Regions from separate parts of the Halomonas sp. ISL-56 genome, predicted to be linked through region 3. Evidence: predicted binding sites of a transcription regulator. Region 3 holds the regulator's gene; each other region holds the start of a gene.

Region 1 (4,655 bases), on a different contig from region 3:
AAGGAAATGCCATCGACAGCAGTGGTCGCGTCCCAACGTTTGGTGACGCGCTCCAGGCGGATACGCGATTGGTTTGACATAGCACACACATCACCGGCTGCTGGTTGTTGTTAGTTCAGCTTGTGTTGAAGGTGTTGCCGTTTCATGACACTTACATGGATGGTTGATGACACCCGCTGTGTCAAGCAGAAAATCACTTGGCGACTTTAATGCCATAACGCTGCAGCCTGCGCACCACGCTGGATTGGCTGATGCCCAGCCGTTCAGCGATGGCGTAGGTGCTGGGTAGCGTGTTGCACAGCTCTTCAAGCGTTTCCCGTTCCAGCCGTGCCAGGTACTGTTTGAGGGTTTCCTGGGGTTCGAGTGCTGTTATCGGCTTTGCTGCTAGCGAGGCGCTCGGCAAACTGGCGGGGTGCTGCTCGGCGTGAGGAAGCACGGCGGGCACCTCGATTTGATCGGTGGGGCTGGAAAGCCAGGCTCGTTCTAGCCAGTTCTCCAGCTCGCGGACGTTGCCCGGCCATTCACTGCCCATCAACGTCGACCAAACGCGGGTATCAAGGATTTTTTGTCGTCCATAGCGCTGGTTAAGTCGGCTTAAGCAGGCTTCAACTAGGTCGGGAATATCCTCACGGCGGTCGCGAAGTGGCGGCAGGGTGACGGGGATCACATTGAGGCGGTAGTAAAGGTCGAGACGAAACCGCCCGGCCTCAACCTGTTTTGCCAAGTCTTGGTTAGTGGCTACGACCAAGCGGAAATTGACCTTGCGTGGGCGTGTATCTCCCAGTCGGGTCAAACTGCCATCCTGAATTACCTTGAGCAGTTTGGTTTGCATCAACAGCGGCAACTCGCCTATTTCATCCAGAAACAGCGTACCGCCCTCGGCCTGCTCTAACAGTCCCGCCTTACCCTGCCGAGCGGCACCACTGAAGGCGCCGGGCTGGTAGCCAAACATCTCGGACTCAAACAGATTCTCGGGAATCGCCGCGCAGTTCACGTCAATAAAGGGGCCGTCGCAGCGCTGACTCCAGCGGTGTAGCTGTTTGGCAAAGGCGGTTTTACCCACGCCTGATTCACCCAGCATCAGCACATTGGCATCTGAAGGGGCGACGCGCTTAAGCAGTAGCGCAATTTCACGCATCACGCTGCTGCGCACCTGCAAGTTGTCCAGGGCGTCATCCAGCGCCTGCTCTTCGGCATCGGGGGCAGCCTGACTGCGCTTTAAATGCTCGCTAAAGCGTTTTTGCAACAGGGCATATTCGTCCTGCAATAACTGCAAGTCGGTTAAATCCCGCGAGCGGCTGATAATGCGTTCCAGCCTGCCGTCGACGAACACCGGGTAGGCTTCGGCTATCACCCGGCGACCTGTTCCGGTGACCTGCATTAGCTGTGCGGGCCTGCGGGTGCGCATCACTTCCATGCTAATCGAGGGCTTGAGCACGCCGGCGGCTTGCAACTGCTGAACACTGCTAGCGAGCAGCTCTTCCCGCGAAACGCCGTAAACCGCTTCGGCCCCGGGGCTGATATCGACTATCTGCCCATCGCCACTGACGATAAAGAAGTGGTCGTTGGCGGTCGCCACAATGGTTTGCAGCACGCGTCTATCTATTTCACTCATTCGAGATTACTCACCTGATTTACCTGCCGCCGATGCTTTCTAATCGAACCATTTTTGAATTATCGATGCAATATTGAATTGAATAACCGTCAATTTAATGCATTTTTGCATCGAATGGTCAAGGAAAGTGGCGGTTCTAGCGGTTTTAGCGCCTTGGCACGCTATGTGCAATGTCTATTGATAGACAAGCCGAGCTCGCATTGCGATTCAACAATTTCAAATAACGTCTAGGTTCAAATAACGTCTAGGAGAGAACGATGTCGGAGTTTAATCAGCCCCTGGGTGGCAATACTATGCCGCGCTTTGCAGGCCCCGCCACCATGATGCGCCTGCCTTCCCAAGAGACTGCCGAGGGGTTGGACGCGGCATTTATTGGCATCCCTATGGATATCGGTACATCAAACCGTCCCGGCACGCGACTTGGCCCACGCCAGATCCGCGATGAGTCGCGCATGTTGCGCCCCTACAATATGGCGACCCGAGCAGCGCCCTTTGAAAGCCTGCAAGTGGCGGATATCGGAGACGTACCGATCAATACGTTTCACCTGCCGAAAAGCGTCGACATCATCACTGCCTTTTATGACGACGTGCTCAAGCACAACTGCATCCCTCTAACCCTTGGCGGCGAACATACGCTAACCCTGCCGATTCTGCGCGCCATGGCGAAAAAGCACGGCCCGGTAGGGCTGATCCATATCGATGCCCACGCCGATGTCAACGAGCACATGTTCGGCGAGCCGATTGCTCACGGTACGCCGTTTCGTCGCGCCCAGGAGGAGGGCTTATTAGCCCATGGCAAAGTCGTGCAAATCGGCCTGCGCGGAACCGGCTATGCGGCAGAAGACTTTGACTGGTGTCGTGACCAGGGTTTCCGTGTTGTGCCCGCCGAAGAGTGCTGGTACCGCTCGCTGGCGCCGTTGATGCAGGAAGTGCGCGAGCAGATGGGCGATATCCCGGTGTATATCAGTTTCGATATCGACGGCTTGGATCCTTCTGTTGCCCCTGGTACTGGCACGGTGGAGATGGGCGGACTGACCTCAACCCAAGGATTAGAACTGGTTCGCGGTGCGGCTGGGCTGAATATAGTCGGCTGCGATCTGGTAGAAGTGTCACCGCCTTACGATCCTAGCGGCAATACCGCGCTAATGGGCGCCACGCTGCTGTATGAGATGCTCTGCATACTGCCGGGCGTTAAGCATAGTAACTAATTTAGATAGTAAGAAAGTTTAGATATTAAGAAAGCGCCGATCTAACAAGGCGCTATTAGCCGCCAGCCCACCTCCAATAATCACTTCCAATGGGTGAACCCTATGTCGTACAGCAACGTTAAATCGGATCAGCCGAGTTCTTCGGCACCGATACCCCCTGCGCACTTACTGAAATTTCTGATCCCCTCCATTATTGGGGTACTGCTGTTTTTGGTTCCCTTCCAGGTCGGGGACTCTATTAATATTGGCATGGGTATGATGGCTGATGGCTTGCAAACGCTGCTAGGATCAGCGCTTCCCGCCATTGCGGTGGTCATTCTCTGCCTCTCGGTGGTGGTGACGCTATACGTCAAGCTCGCTAAACCTAGCTGGGCTCAAAGCGGGCCCTTTCACGATATGTTCGATGTGGGCGTCATTTGGGTTGCGATGCGCGTGCTTGGTGCCATTTTTGTCATCATGACCTTTTTTCAGTTTGGCCCAGAGTTTGTCACCGCCTCGTTTACCGGCGGGGTGATGCTCAATGACTTGGCGCCGGTGCTGCTGACGTTCTTCTTCTTTGCGGCGCTACTGCTGCCGTTTCTGGTCGAGTTCGGCTTTATGGAGTTTATTGGCACCATGGTGCGTAAGCCGTTCCGGTTTATCTTTAATCTGCCGGGACGCAGCGCTATTGACGCCACCGCTTCATGGATGGGCTCGGGTACCGTCGGTGTGCTGATCACCGCCCAGCAGTATGAGCAGGGCTACTACAATGGCCGCGAAGCCTCGGTGATCGCCACCAACTTTTCGGTCGCCTCCATCGCGTTCAGCCTGCTAGTGACTAACTTTGTCGAGATTAACCACCTGTTTGTGCAGTTCTACTTCACGGTGGTGGTGTCCGGTTTGATCGCTGCCGTTATCGTGTCGCGGATTCCTCCACTGTCGCGTAAATCCAACGACTACTATGAGCCGGTCGGCTGCCAGTTGAGCGAAGAGCGCACTGATAATGTAGGTCTATTCCGCTATAGCCTGTTGCAGGCTACCCGTCGCGCAGGCAGTGCTCCTGGGCCGCGTCAGTTAGCCCGCTTGGCTCTACTCAACGTCATCGATATTTTCCTGACGCTGCTGCCACTGGTATTTGCGATTGGTACCGTTGCGCTGATTTTAGCCGAGTTTACCCCGCTGTTTACCTGGCTTTCCTACCCCATGGTGCCGGTGCTCGAACTGCTGCGTATTCCTGAAGCACAGGCGGCCGCCCCCGCCACGCTGGTAGGGTTTGCCGATATGTTCCTGCCGGCGGTGTTGGCGACCAACATCGAAAGTGAGCTGACCCGATTTGTGATTGCCTGCCTCTCCATGACGCAGTTGGTGTATATGTCAGAGATCGGTGCGCTGCTACTCAAATCGAAGATTCCCATCAAGTTCTGGGAGCTGGCGGTAGTGTTCTTACTGCGTACCGCGATTACGCTGCCGATCATCGCCTTTATGGCCCATACATTTTTCTTCTAAGGGGCCTGCGATGACCTGCGCTGAGTTACTGATTAAAATGCTACGCGATACCTATGGCGTACGCGCGCTGTTCGGCATACCCGGCGTGCACACGGTAGAGCTTTATCGCGGGCTGGAAGGCAGCGATGTACAGCACGTCACTCCGCGCCATGAGCAGGGCGCGGGGTTTATGGCCGACGGTTATGCTCGCGCTAGCGGTCAGCCGGGCGTTTGCCTGATTATCACCGGCCCGGGAATGACCAATATCGCCACCGCCATGGGCCAAGCCCTGGCAGACTCTATCCCCATGTTGGTAATTTCCAGCGTCAATCGCCGCGATACGCTGGGCTTGGGCCAAGGGCGGTTGC
Region 2 (4,655 bases), on a different contig from region 3:
CTGATCCGTCTCAATGGCAGACAAGGGATTATTAGCGACACTCACATCAGGGCTCTTGCCGTAGTACTTGGCGGGATCCGGCAGCTCGAAGCCCTGGCTGAACTGTAGCCAGTTCTGGTGGCCGTTGCGGTGATCATAGAGGGCGCTGGCATTGAACAGGGTTGCTTCGTAGTCATTTTCGCCGCCAGGGATCCCCTGGAACTCATCCACTTCGACGTCCATATGCTGCTGGCGCACACCGGCGGAAAGCTTGAGCGCTTGAGTGGCCTGCCAGTCGCCCTGAACAAAGCCTGACAGCCCATCCACTTGATAACCGGGGTAGCGGGGTTCAACCCCAGAGGCTTGCTGAACCAGACCGCCGGAGGCGTCCGATATAGCTTTATCGAACAGCATCTGACTGGCATCGAACGTTTCTCGATCCATATCGAGGCCGTAGGTTAGCGAAACGTCGTCACCCAGGCGCGACTCGAAGAGCGCCTTGATGCCGCTCAAATCGGTATTTTGTTGTGAGGCGCGAAACTGCAGACCGTTGGCGACAGGGTAGGGGAAGGCCTGGAAGCTGGACTCCTCCTCACGGTGAAAAGCCTGAAGGTAAAAATTCTGCCCCCACAGGTTAGCGTGGTGATAGTTGACGTTAACCAGCTTGCGGTCGGTTTCCGGGTCGCGCTCTGAGCGGTAACCGTCGCGAATCTCGGCATCATTCAAGTTGGGCGTCGCCGCGTCGAGGTTGGGAAAGTAAACGCCGCGATCGCCTTCGTAGCCGGAACGATATAGCTGGGCGCCCAGCTCCAGGCTCTGTTCATCGCTCAAACGGAAGGAGAGGTTACCCAGTACATCAATGCTGCGATTGTCCTGCAGGTCGGTTTGGGCGATATCCGGGAAGATCTCTTGGCCGCTGCCGTCATAGTGCCGGCCGTTATCCCCAATGGCGGTGCCCAGGTAGCCTTGCACCCGCTTGTTGCCGCCGCTGATCGATTGCGACAAGCGCCGGTCTATATCGTCACTGTTGTTGAATCCGGTGGTGATGCCCGCTTCTGTGCGCCAGTTGAGGCCTTCCTCACCCTTGCGGGTAATGATGTTGATCAAGCCCCCGGTAGCGCCGCCACCATACAGGCTGCTGGCGCCGGAGAGGACTTCCACGCGCTCGATATTAAAGGGGTCAATGGCATCGAACTGACGGGAAAGCCCGCGGGAACTGTTCAGCGATACGCCGTCGATAAGCACCTGCACGCCACGGCCGCGCATATTTTGCCCATAATTGGTGCGTCCTTGTGGCGCCAGATCCAGCCCCGGCACCAGACGCCCCAATGCCGTCTTGAGGTCTGCACCATTGCGGGTCTGTTGTTGCAGCATTTCCTTATCGATTACCCATACCGCACCAGGAATTTGGCTGATTTGGGTGGGCGTACGGGATCCCACAACCACCATGGTGTCGTTGGCGTCTGTGCTGGGGGCCGTGTTTTGGGCGAAAACGCTGTTGGAGAAGCCCAGCAACAGACCAGTGCCGATAAGTGCAGCAGTTGAAGAAGGCGACTTGGCAAACGGTGATTTTGAAAATGGCAGCGCGTACATGGTGAACAATCCGCGAACAGTGAGGAGTTAGGGAGCGGAGAGTATCACCAGGAAACACAAAGTCAACGATAGTGATTCGTGTTTATTGTAGGAGTAATGTTTGCTTATAAAGGTCAGTGTTTGCTCATAAATGCAGCAATGGGCCATTGCCCTATTGCTGCCTGTGAAGCCAAAGCGTTAAGCGGGCTTATTCTTCTGCTTTGTATCTGAATCTGTATCTGTATCTGGTTCGGGGGTAGGCAACGGCGGTACTTCTGCTTCCATTGGCGTGTCAGTGGAACCCGTGGAGGCTTCAACGGCCGCTTCAAGGTTGGCGACCTGGCGCTCTAATGCCTCTACCCGAGACCGAGTGCGCTGCAGTACGTCCATTAAAATGTCGAAATCTTCCCGTGAGACAAGCTCCAGGCGATCAAAGGCGCCACGCACGACTTGCTGCACGCCCTTTTGAATATCTTCCGGTGCCTGGGAAGCGTTTTGTAAACGGTCGCCAATCTGCTGGGCCAGTCGGCTAATGCGGTCTTGAGGCGCCATCGTTGCTCTCTCCTTAATAACTCGCTAAATGAACATCTATGTAATTGCTTACCGGTAAGGATACGCAACAGTTGGCAAATTCGCATGCGCCGCGTGAATTTCCTGTTGATTGTTTGGACTGCATCTAAATGGAGCAGGCTACTTTTGCTTACGCTCTTTTTTGGTGCAATAGCTGTGGTGAGGGAATGGCTTTGCCCAGATTTAGCGCTGTAATGCGCTCTATTTGTCGGCTAATAAGCTGAATTATAAGAAAAAAAAGTCAGCTGGCACAGTATGCGCATTAACGGTTCAGGTGCTTATTCTGGCGGCTGTGCCGCTACCAATCTAGCAGGACTTATCCAGCAGGGGAGATCCGGGATGAAACTCATCACCGCTATCATCAAGCCATTCAAGCTCGACGACGTTCGTGAGGCATTAGCCGACAACGGCGTTCAGGGCATTACGGTCACTGAAGTTAAAGGTTTTGGCCGTCAGAAAGGGCATACCGAGTTGTACCGTGGCGCGGAATACGTCGTCGACTTTCTGCCCAAGGTGAAAGTGGAAGTGGCCGTAGACGATGCCCGCTTAGAGAGCGTGCTGGATGCCATTTGCAGTGCGGCTAACAGCGGCAAGATCGGTGACGGCAAGGTGTTTGTGACACCGCTTGAAGACGTTATTCGGATTCGGACAGGCGAACGCGGTGCAGACGCCGTTTAAGGCTGTATTGCGGATCATTTCTATAGTTCAACGGGGAACTTACAATGAATGAGTTGGCTGATCTGAGCTACGCGCTCGATACGTTCTACTTTCTAATATGTGGCGTGCTCGTTATGTGGATGGCCGCAGGCTTCTCCATGTTAGAAGCGGGCTTAGTGCGCTCCAAGAACACCGCTGAAATCCTCACCAAGAACATTGCGCTGTTTGCGATTGCCTGCACCATGTATCTATTGGTGGGCTATTACATCATGTACTCCAGCAGCGCTGGTGGTTTCTTACCCAACCTGGGTTTCCTGATTGGCGCTGAAAACAGCGTCGATGCGGTGACTGCCGGTGGCGACGATGCACCTTATTACTCCATGCGTTCCGATTTCTTCTTCCAGGTAGTCTTCGTTGCGACCGCTATGTCGATTGTGTCGGGTGCTGTCGCCGAGCGCATGAAACTATGGGCATTCCTGGCCTTTGCTGTGGTCATGACCGCGTTTATCTACCCGGTATCCGGTTACTGGACTTGGGGCGGCGGCTGGTTGTCTGAAGTGGGTTACTCTGACTACGCGGGTTCAGGCATCGTACATATGGCCGGTGCGGCTGCAGCACTAGCCGGTGTGATCGTGCTGGGCCCCCGTAAAGGCAAGTACGGTAAAGACGGCTCTATCCACGCGATTCCGGGTGCCAACATGCCACTGGCAACGCTGGGTACCTTCATCCTGTGGATGGGCTGGTTCGGCTTTAACGGCGGCTCTGAGCTTAAACTGGCGGCGGTCGATTCCGCCAACAATGTGGCGCAAGTGTTCGTTAATACTAACGCTGCGGCGGCAGGCGGTGTGATTGCCGCCCTGATTCTGGCCAAACTGTGGTTCCGCAAAGCGGATCTGACCATGGCGCTGAACGGTGCACTGGCTGGCCTGGTGGCGATTACCGCTGATCCGCTTTCTCCATCTGCGCTGGGCGCGACCATTATTGGCGCCATCGGCGGCATCATCGTAGTCGCTGCTATCGTGACACTCGATAAAGTGAAGCTGGATGATCCGGTCGGTGCGATCTCGGTACACGGTGTGGTGGGTATCTGGGGCGTGCTGGCAGTGCCGCTGAACAACGGCGACGCGTCATTCGGTGCTCAAATCATCGGTATCGCAGGTATCTTCGGTTGGGTCTTCCTGGCAAGCCTAGTGGTATGGCTGATCCTGAAAGCCATCATGGGCATCCGGGTGAGCGAAGAAGAAGAGTATGAAGGCGTTGATATCGCAGAGTGCGGTCTTGAAGCCTATCCCGAATTTGGTATTAAGAAATAAACAGCGGCATTAAGAAATAATTTAATGCTGACCAAGTGAGCTGGCGTGCTCCTTCTGGCCTCCCCTGAGTGGGAGGCTTTTTTATTCTCTGCCAATAGCGGTGTATGCTGGTAGTTAGCGGTCATCGGTTGCGCAATCGCAGCCGTGCAACCCGACCCCATCACGGCCACCCAGTTAGAGGATATGGTAATGAAATTGATCACAGCTATTATCAAGCCGTTTAAGCTCGACGATGTGCGCGAATCGCTCTCTGATATCGGCGTACAGGGTATTACGGTGACGGAAGTGAAGGGCTTTGGGCGCCAGAAAGGGCATACCGAGCTGTATCGTGGCGCTGAGTATGTGGTGGACTTCCTGCCTAAAGTGAAGCTGGAAGTCGCGGTGGATGATGATATGGCCGAGCAGGTGATCGATGCCATCACCCAGGTGGCGAACACGGGTAAAATCGGCGACGGCAAAATCTTTGTAATGCCGCTAGAGCAGGTGATTCGTATCCGTACCGGCGAAACAGGCAAAGACGCGGTTTAAAGGTGAAGGGTAAGGTGTGAATAGTAAGTAGTGCCG
Region 3 (4,655 bases):
ACCCAGCAAGAGGACAAGTTCAGCGGCGGGCGGCTTGAATATTTTATTGACCGTGAAGTGATTCAAGCACGCTCTGACGTTGACGGCAGCGAGCCCCAGCGCATACGTATGACCCTTCAGCCTGAACAATAGGGAGCCGAGCTGTGGCAACTGTTGACACTACGCCGAACCAAATTCTTACGCCGATCAAAACCCTTTATGCCCACCACCTAGCCAAAAGCTACAAACGCCGCCGCGTGGTCAAAGACATCAATTTGGAAATCTGCCAAGGCAGCGTGGTCGGCCTACTTGGCCCGAATGGTGCCGGCAAAACCACCTCGTTCTATATGATTGTCGGGCTGGTAAAATCCGATGCTGGCGAAGTGGGCATCGACGATGTGGATTTAACCCGCGCACCCATGCACGAGCGCGCAGCAGCAGGTATCGGCTATCTCCCCCAGGAGGCGTCTATCTTCCGCAAACTTTCGGTTGCTGACAATATTATGGCGATACTCGAGACGCGCAAAGAGCTCAATCGCAGCGACCGGGAACAGCGCTTGGAAGCGCTACTCGAAGACTTTCATATCACTCACATTCGTGACAACCTCGGCATGAGCCTTTCGGGCGGCGAGCGCAGACGCGTGGAAATTGCACGCTCCTTAGCAACAGAGCCTGCCTTTATTTTGCTCGATGAGCCCTTTGCTGGCGTTGATCCCATTTCTGTGGGCGAAATTAAAACCATCATTCGTGCGCTGAAGCAGCGCCATATCGGTGTACTGATTACCGACCATAACGTGCGTGAAACCCTGGATATTTGCGATATCGCCTATATCGTCGGTGATGGGCAAATCATCGCCAGCGGCTCGCCAGCTTCAATACTTACCAACCAAAAAGTAAGGGATGTTTATTTGGGCGCAGATTTTCGCCTCTAAGATTATTTTCACTTCTAAACTGACTTTTCACCCACTAAATAGCGCTTTACAACAACTTTACTACCAATGGCATGCTTATTGCACTTGCACCCGGCACTCACTCGCACTAGTGTGGAACATTCCGATTAACGAGTGGTTCTCAGATGGTCATGAAAGCTTCTCTCCAACTGCGTATCGGCACACAGCTGACCATGACGCCCCAGTTGCAGCAGGCCATTGCGCTGTTGCAACTTTCGACGCTGGACCTTCGTCAAGAAATTCAGCAGGCCCTAGACGCCAATCCCATGCTGGAGCAAGAAGATGAATTTAGTGAGCAGGCTGTCAGCGAGCCTAAAGAAGAAGAGTGGTCAGAGAGCATCCCTACTGAGCTCTCGGTAGATAGCGACTGGTCAGATACCTATCAAGATATGGGTAGCCAGGGTGGTAGCAGCAGCGAAGGCCCCGACTTTGAGCGCCAGGCAGCCGGACAGAGCCTGCACGGGCACCTGCTGTGGCAACTTGCCATGACCGATTTTAGCGCCCGTGAACAGCTTGTCGCGGAGAGCTTAATCGACGCGCTAGATGCTAATGGCTACCTAACCCAGCCGCTCAACGATATCCGTGAAGGACTTCGTGCCCAGGGCATTGACGGGCTTAGTCAGCGCGAAGTGGAAACCACGCTGCTCAAGCTCCAACAGTTTGAGCCAACCGGTATCTTTGCCCGCGATTTGCGTGAATGCCTGATGCTGCAGCTCGCCGCCCTTCCCGACGATACACCACTGCTGGTTCCCGCCCGCCGTCTCGTTCGGCAGTTTCTTGAAGCGCTCGGCAAGGATGATATGCGCTTGCTTAAGCGCCGTCTCGGGCTTGATGACGAGCAGCTGGCCGATGTTATCCTACTCATTCGCAGCCTCGACCCACGTCCAGGTAGCGCCTACGGCGATACCGACGACAGTTATGTAACGCCCGATCTAGTCGTCCGCCACGACCAAGATGGCTGGCATTTAGAGCTCAACCCAGAGGCCCTGCCACGGCTGCGCATTCAGCCCGACTACGCCAGCTTGATTAAGCGTGCGGACAAAAGCGATGATAACCAGTTTCTCAAAGAGCACCTGCAGGAAGCGCGCTGGCTGATTAAGAGCCTGTCTAGCCGTAACGATACGCTATTGCGGGTTGGTCGCGAAATTATCACCCGACAGATTGGCTTTTTGGAGCACGGCGAAGAGGCCATGAAGCCGCTGATATTGGCCGATATTGCCGAAGCCGTTGAGATGCACGAATCAACTATCTCGCGGGTAACGACGCAGAAATACATTCATACGCCCCGCGGTGTTTTTGAGCTTAAGTACTTTTTCTCGAGCCAGGTGAGCAGCCAAGATGGCGACAGTCACTCCAGTACCGCCATCCGCGCGCGTCTCAAAAAACTGATTCAAGAGGAGCCCCCTGGCAAACCGCTTTCTGACAGCCGCTTAGTCACGCTATTAGGCGAAGGGGGCGTGCAGGTGGCGCGTCGCACGGTGGCTAAATATCGTGAAGCCATGGGCATCCCCTCCTCCAGCGAAAGGCGCCGTTTACGCTAGGCCCTGCTGCCGTTTCAGGGAAACTCTCGACAAGGGCTTTGCAACGCGGCAAAAAGGGTTACAATCGAAGTACAGTCCGATGGATAAGGAGTACGTCAATGCAAGTAAATATCACTGGTCATCACGTAGAACTGACTGACGCCTTGCGTGACTATGTCAACGAAAAGCTTGAGCGTGTAGAGCGCCATTACGACAATATAACTACGGTGCAAGTCACCTTATCAGTGGAGAAAGAGCGCCAGCAGGCCGCCTGTACGCTGCACGCCGCAGGTGCTGACTTACATGCGGAAGCCCTAGACAGTGATATGTACGCCGCTATCGACGCCCTAGCGGATAAAATCGACCGTCAACTCGTTAAACACAAGGAAAAAGCACAAGCTCGCGCCCAAGGCGCAGGTGTGCGTTAATTCAATGACGTTGGAAACCATACTTCCCCCGGAACGCGTTCTATTTGACGTACCCGGGGGCAGCAAAAAAAGGGTGCTGGAGTTTTACAGCACCTTTATTGCCCAAAATATTCCCAGCTTGGACAGCCAAGAAGTGTTTAGCCGTTTAATCGGCCGTGAACGCTTAGGCAGCACCGGTATTGGTAACGGCGTGGCTATTCCCCATGCGCGTAGCCCCCACTGCACCGCCCCTATCGCTGGTTTTTTAAAATTGTCAGAAGCGATTGATTTTGACGCTATCGACGGCGACCCGGTAGACCTGGTGTTTGTACTGTTGGTACCCGAAGAAGCAGATGACACGCACCTTTCACTGCTCGGCCAAGTAGCGACCATCATGAATGATGCGGATACACGCCAGCTGCTGCGTAAAGCGGCCAGTCAGCGTGAATTGCTTGAGCTCATCACCGCCAAAATTCGTGAGCAATCAGCGGCCTAACTGGTCTTAAAACCTTTTTTAAAACCTATTTAAGGTTAGGCACCGCAGGTGTATGTTTCGCTCACCACCCTTAACGCAGCTTGACCAAGGCAAAGAGAGACTCTATGCAACTGGTGATCATTAGCGGCCGCTCAGGTTCAGGTAAATCTATCGCTCTACAGGCGCTGGAGGATCTTGGCTACTACGCGATTGATAACCTCCCCGCTATGCTGCTGGGCTCGTTGGTGGACGAATTACGCGGCCAGGGTGACCGTGCTCATTTGGCGGTCAGTATTGATGCCCGTAATTTGCCGGGAGCGCTGGAGCGCTTGCCCTCTTTGTTAGAGGAGCTGCGCCAGCGTAAAATTAACTTTCAAGTGATTTACTTGACCACCGATGCCCGCATCCTGCTTGAGCGTTACTCGGCTACCCGGCGACGTCATCCGCTGACTCGCGATAGTGAAATGACCCTCGAAGAAGCGATTAATAAAGAAGAAGAGACGCTGGAGGATATTCGCGACCTAGCCGACTTACTGATCGATACATCACGGTTATCGGTACACGATTTACGCCGTCGCATTACCGACCAGGTAGCGCACCAGCACCGCGATAAGCTAACGCTGACCCTTGAGTCATTCGGCTACAAACGCGGCGTGCCGTTAGATGCTGACTTGGTCTTCGACGTGCGCTGCCTGCCGAATCCTTACTGGGATCCAACGCTGCGCCAGTTCACCGGCCGTGACGCTGATATTGTGGCTTTTTTGAGCAGCTACCCTATTGTTGACGCCATGAGCAACGATATTTTGGCGTGGCTTGAGCGTTGGCTACCCGCTTACCAGAATAGCCAACGCAGCTACATGACCATCGCGATTGGCTGCACCGGTGGCCAACACCGCTCGGTCTACATGGTCGAGAAGCTGGCGGAGAGGTTGACCACTAGCATGGGCGACGTTCAACTACGCCATCGTGAACTGGGGCTGCACTACACCTTGGGTGAACAGTCGGCGGCGGCTCTCCTCAGCGCTACTTCCAACAACGAACGGAAAGAGACTTAGCGCGTCTATCCATTAATGACACCACTCGGCGAGAAGGAACCAGGGTGCCAGAAAGAATACTCACACTTACCAATCAACGCGGGCTACATGCTCGCGCGGCGACAAAACTGGTCAAATGCGGCCAACAGTTTACGGCTAAAATACGTGTTTACAAACAGCAACAGGTAGCTGACGCCGCCAACATCATGTCACTGCTGATGCTAGCCGCCCCTTGCGGTACCGAGCTAACGATCAACGCCGAAGGTGATGACGCCGAACAGGCGCTTGAA

What was found. Region 3 encodes sigma-54, which starts transcription at its own class of promoters, with help from an activator protein. Its sites were predicted from a motif close to TGGCACNNNNNTTGCTNT; they were not measured.
Region 1: the regulator sigma-54 is predicted to act here: its motif matches at 1,770-1,787, upstream of speB (agmatinase).
Region 2: the regulator sigma-54 is predicted to act here: its motif matches at 2,368-2,385, upstream of J7J49_RS16180 (P-II family nitrogen regulator).

The regions. Positions count from the first base shown of each region.
Region 1 is NZ_JAGGRO010000012.1:4,565-9,219, reverse strand. Features, by position in the region: gene J7J49_RS10785 (ABC transporter ATP-binding protein) at 1-80, opposite strand, end outside; gene J7J49_RS10780 (sigma-54 interaction domain-containing protein) at 194-1,615, opposite strand; gene speB (agmatinase) at 1,873-2,823, shown strand; gene J7J49_RS10770 (YjiH family protein) at 2,926-4,308, shown strand; gene J7J49_RS10765 (5-guanidino-2-oxopentanoate decarboxylase) at 4,319-4,655, shown strand, end outside.
Region 2 is NZ_JAGGRO010000019.1:72,019-76,673, forward strand. Features, by position in the region: gene J7J49_RS16170 (TonB-dependent receptor) at 1-1,572, opposite strand, end outside; gene J7J49_RS16175 (accessory factor UbiK family protein) at 1,750-2,103, opposite strand; gene J7J49_RS16180 (P-II family nitrogen regulator) at 2,461-2,799, shown strand; gene J7J49_RS16185 (ammonium transporter AmtB) at 2,844-4,091, shown strand; gene glnK (P-II family nitrogen regulator) at 4,281-4,619, shown strand.
Region 3 is NZ_JAGGRO010000016.1:152,270-156,924, reverse strand. Features, by position in the region: gene lptA (lipopolysaccharide transport periplasmic protein LptA) at 1-132, shown strand, start outside; gene lptB (LPS export ABC transporter ATP-binding protein) at 186-911, shown strand; gene J7J49_RS14330 (RNA polymerase factor sigma-54) at 1,055-2,470, shown strand; gene hpf (ribosome hibernation-promoting factor, HPF/YfiA family) at 2,569-2,877, shown strand; gene J7J49_RS14320 (PTS sugar transporter subunit IIA) at 2,882-3,352, shown strand; gene rapZ (RNase adapter RapZ) at 3,457-4,386, shown strand; gene J7J49_RS14310 (HPr family phosphocarrier protein) at 4,431-4,655, shown strand, end outside.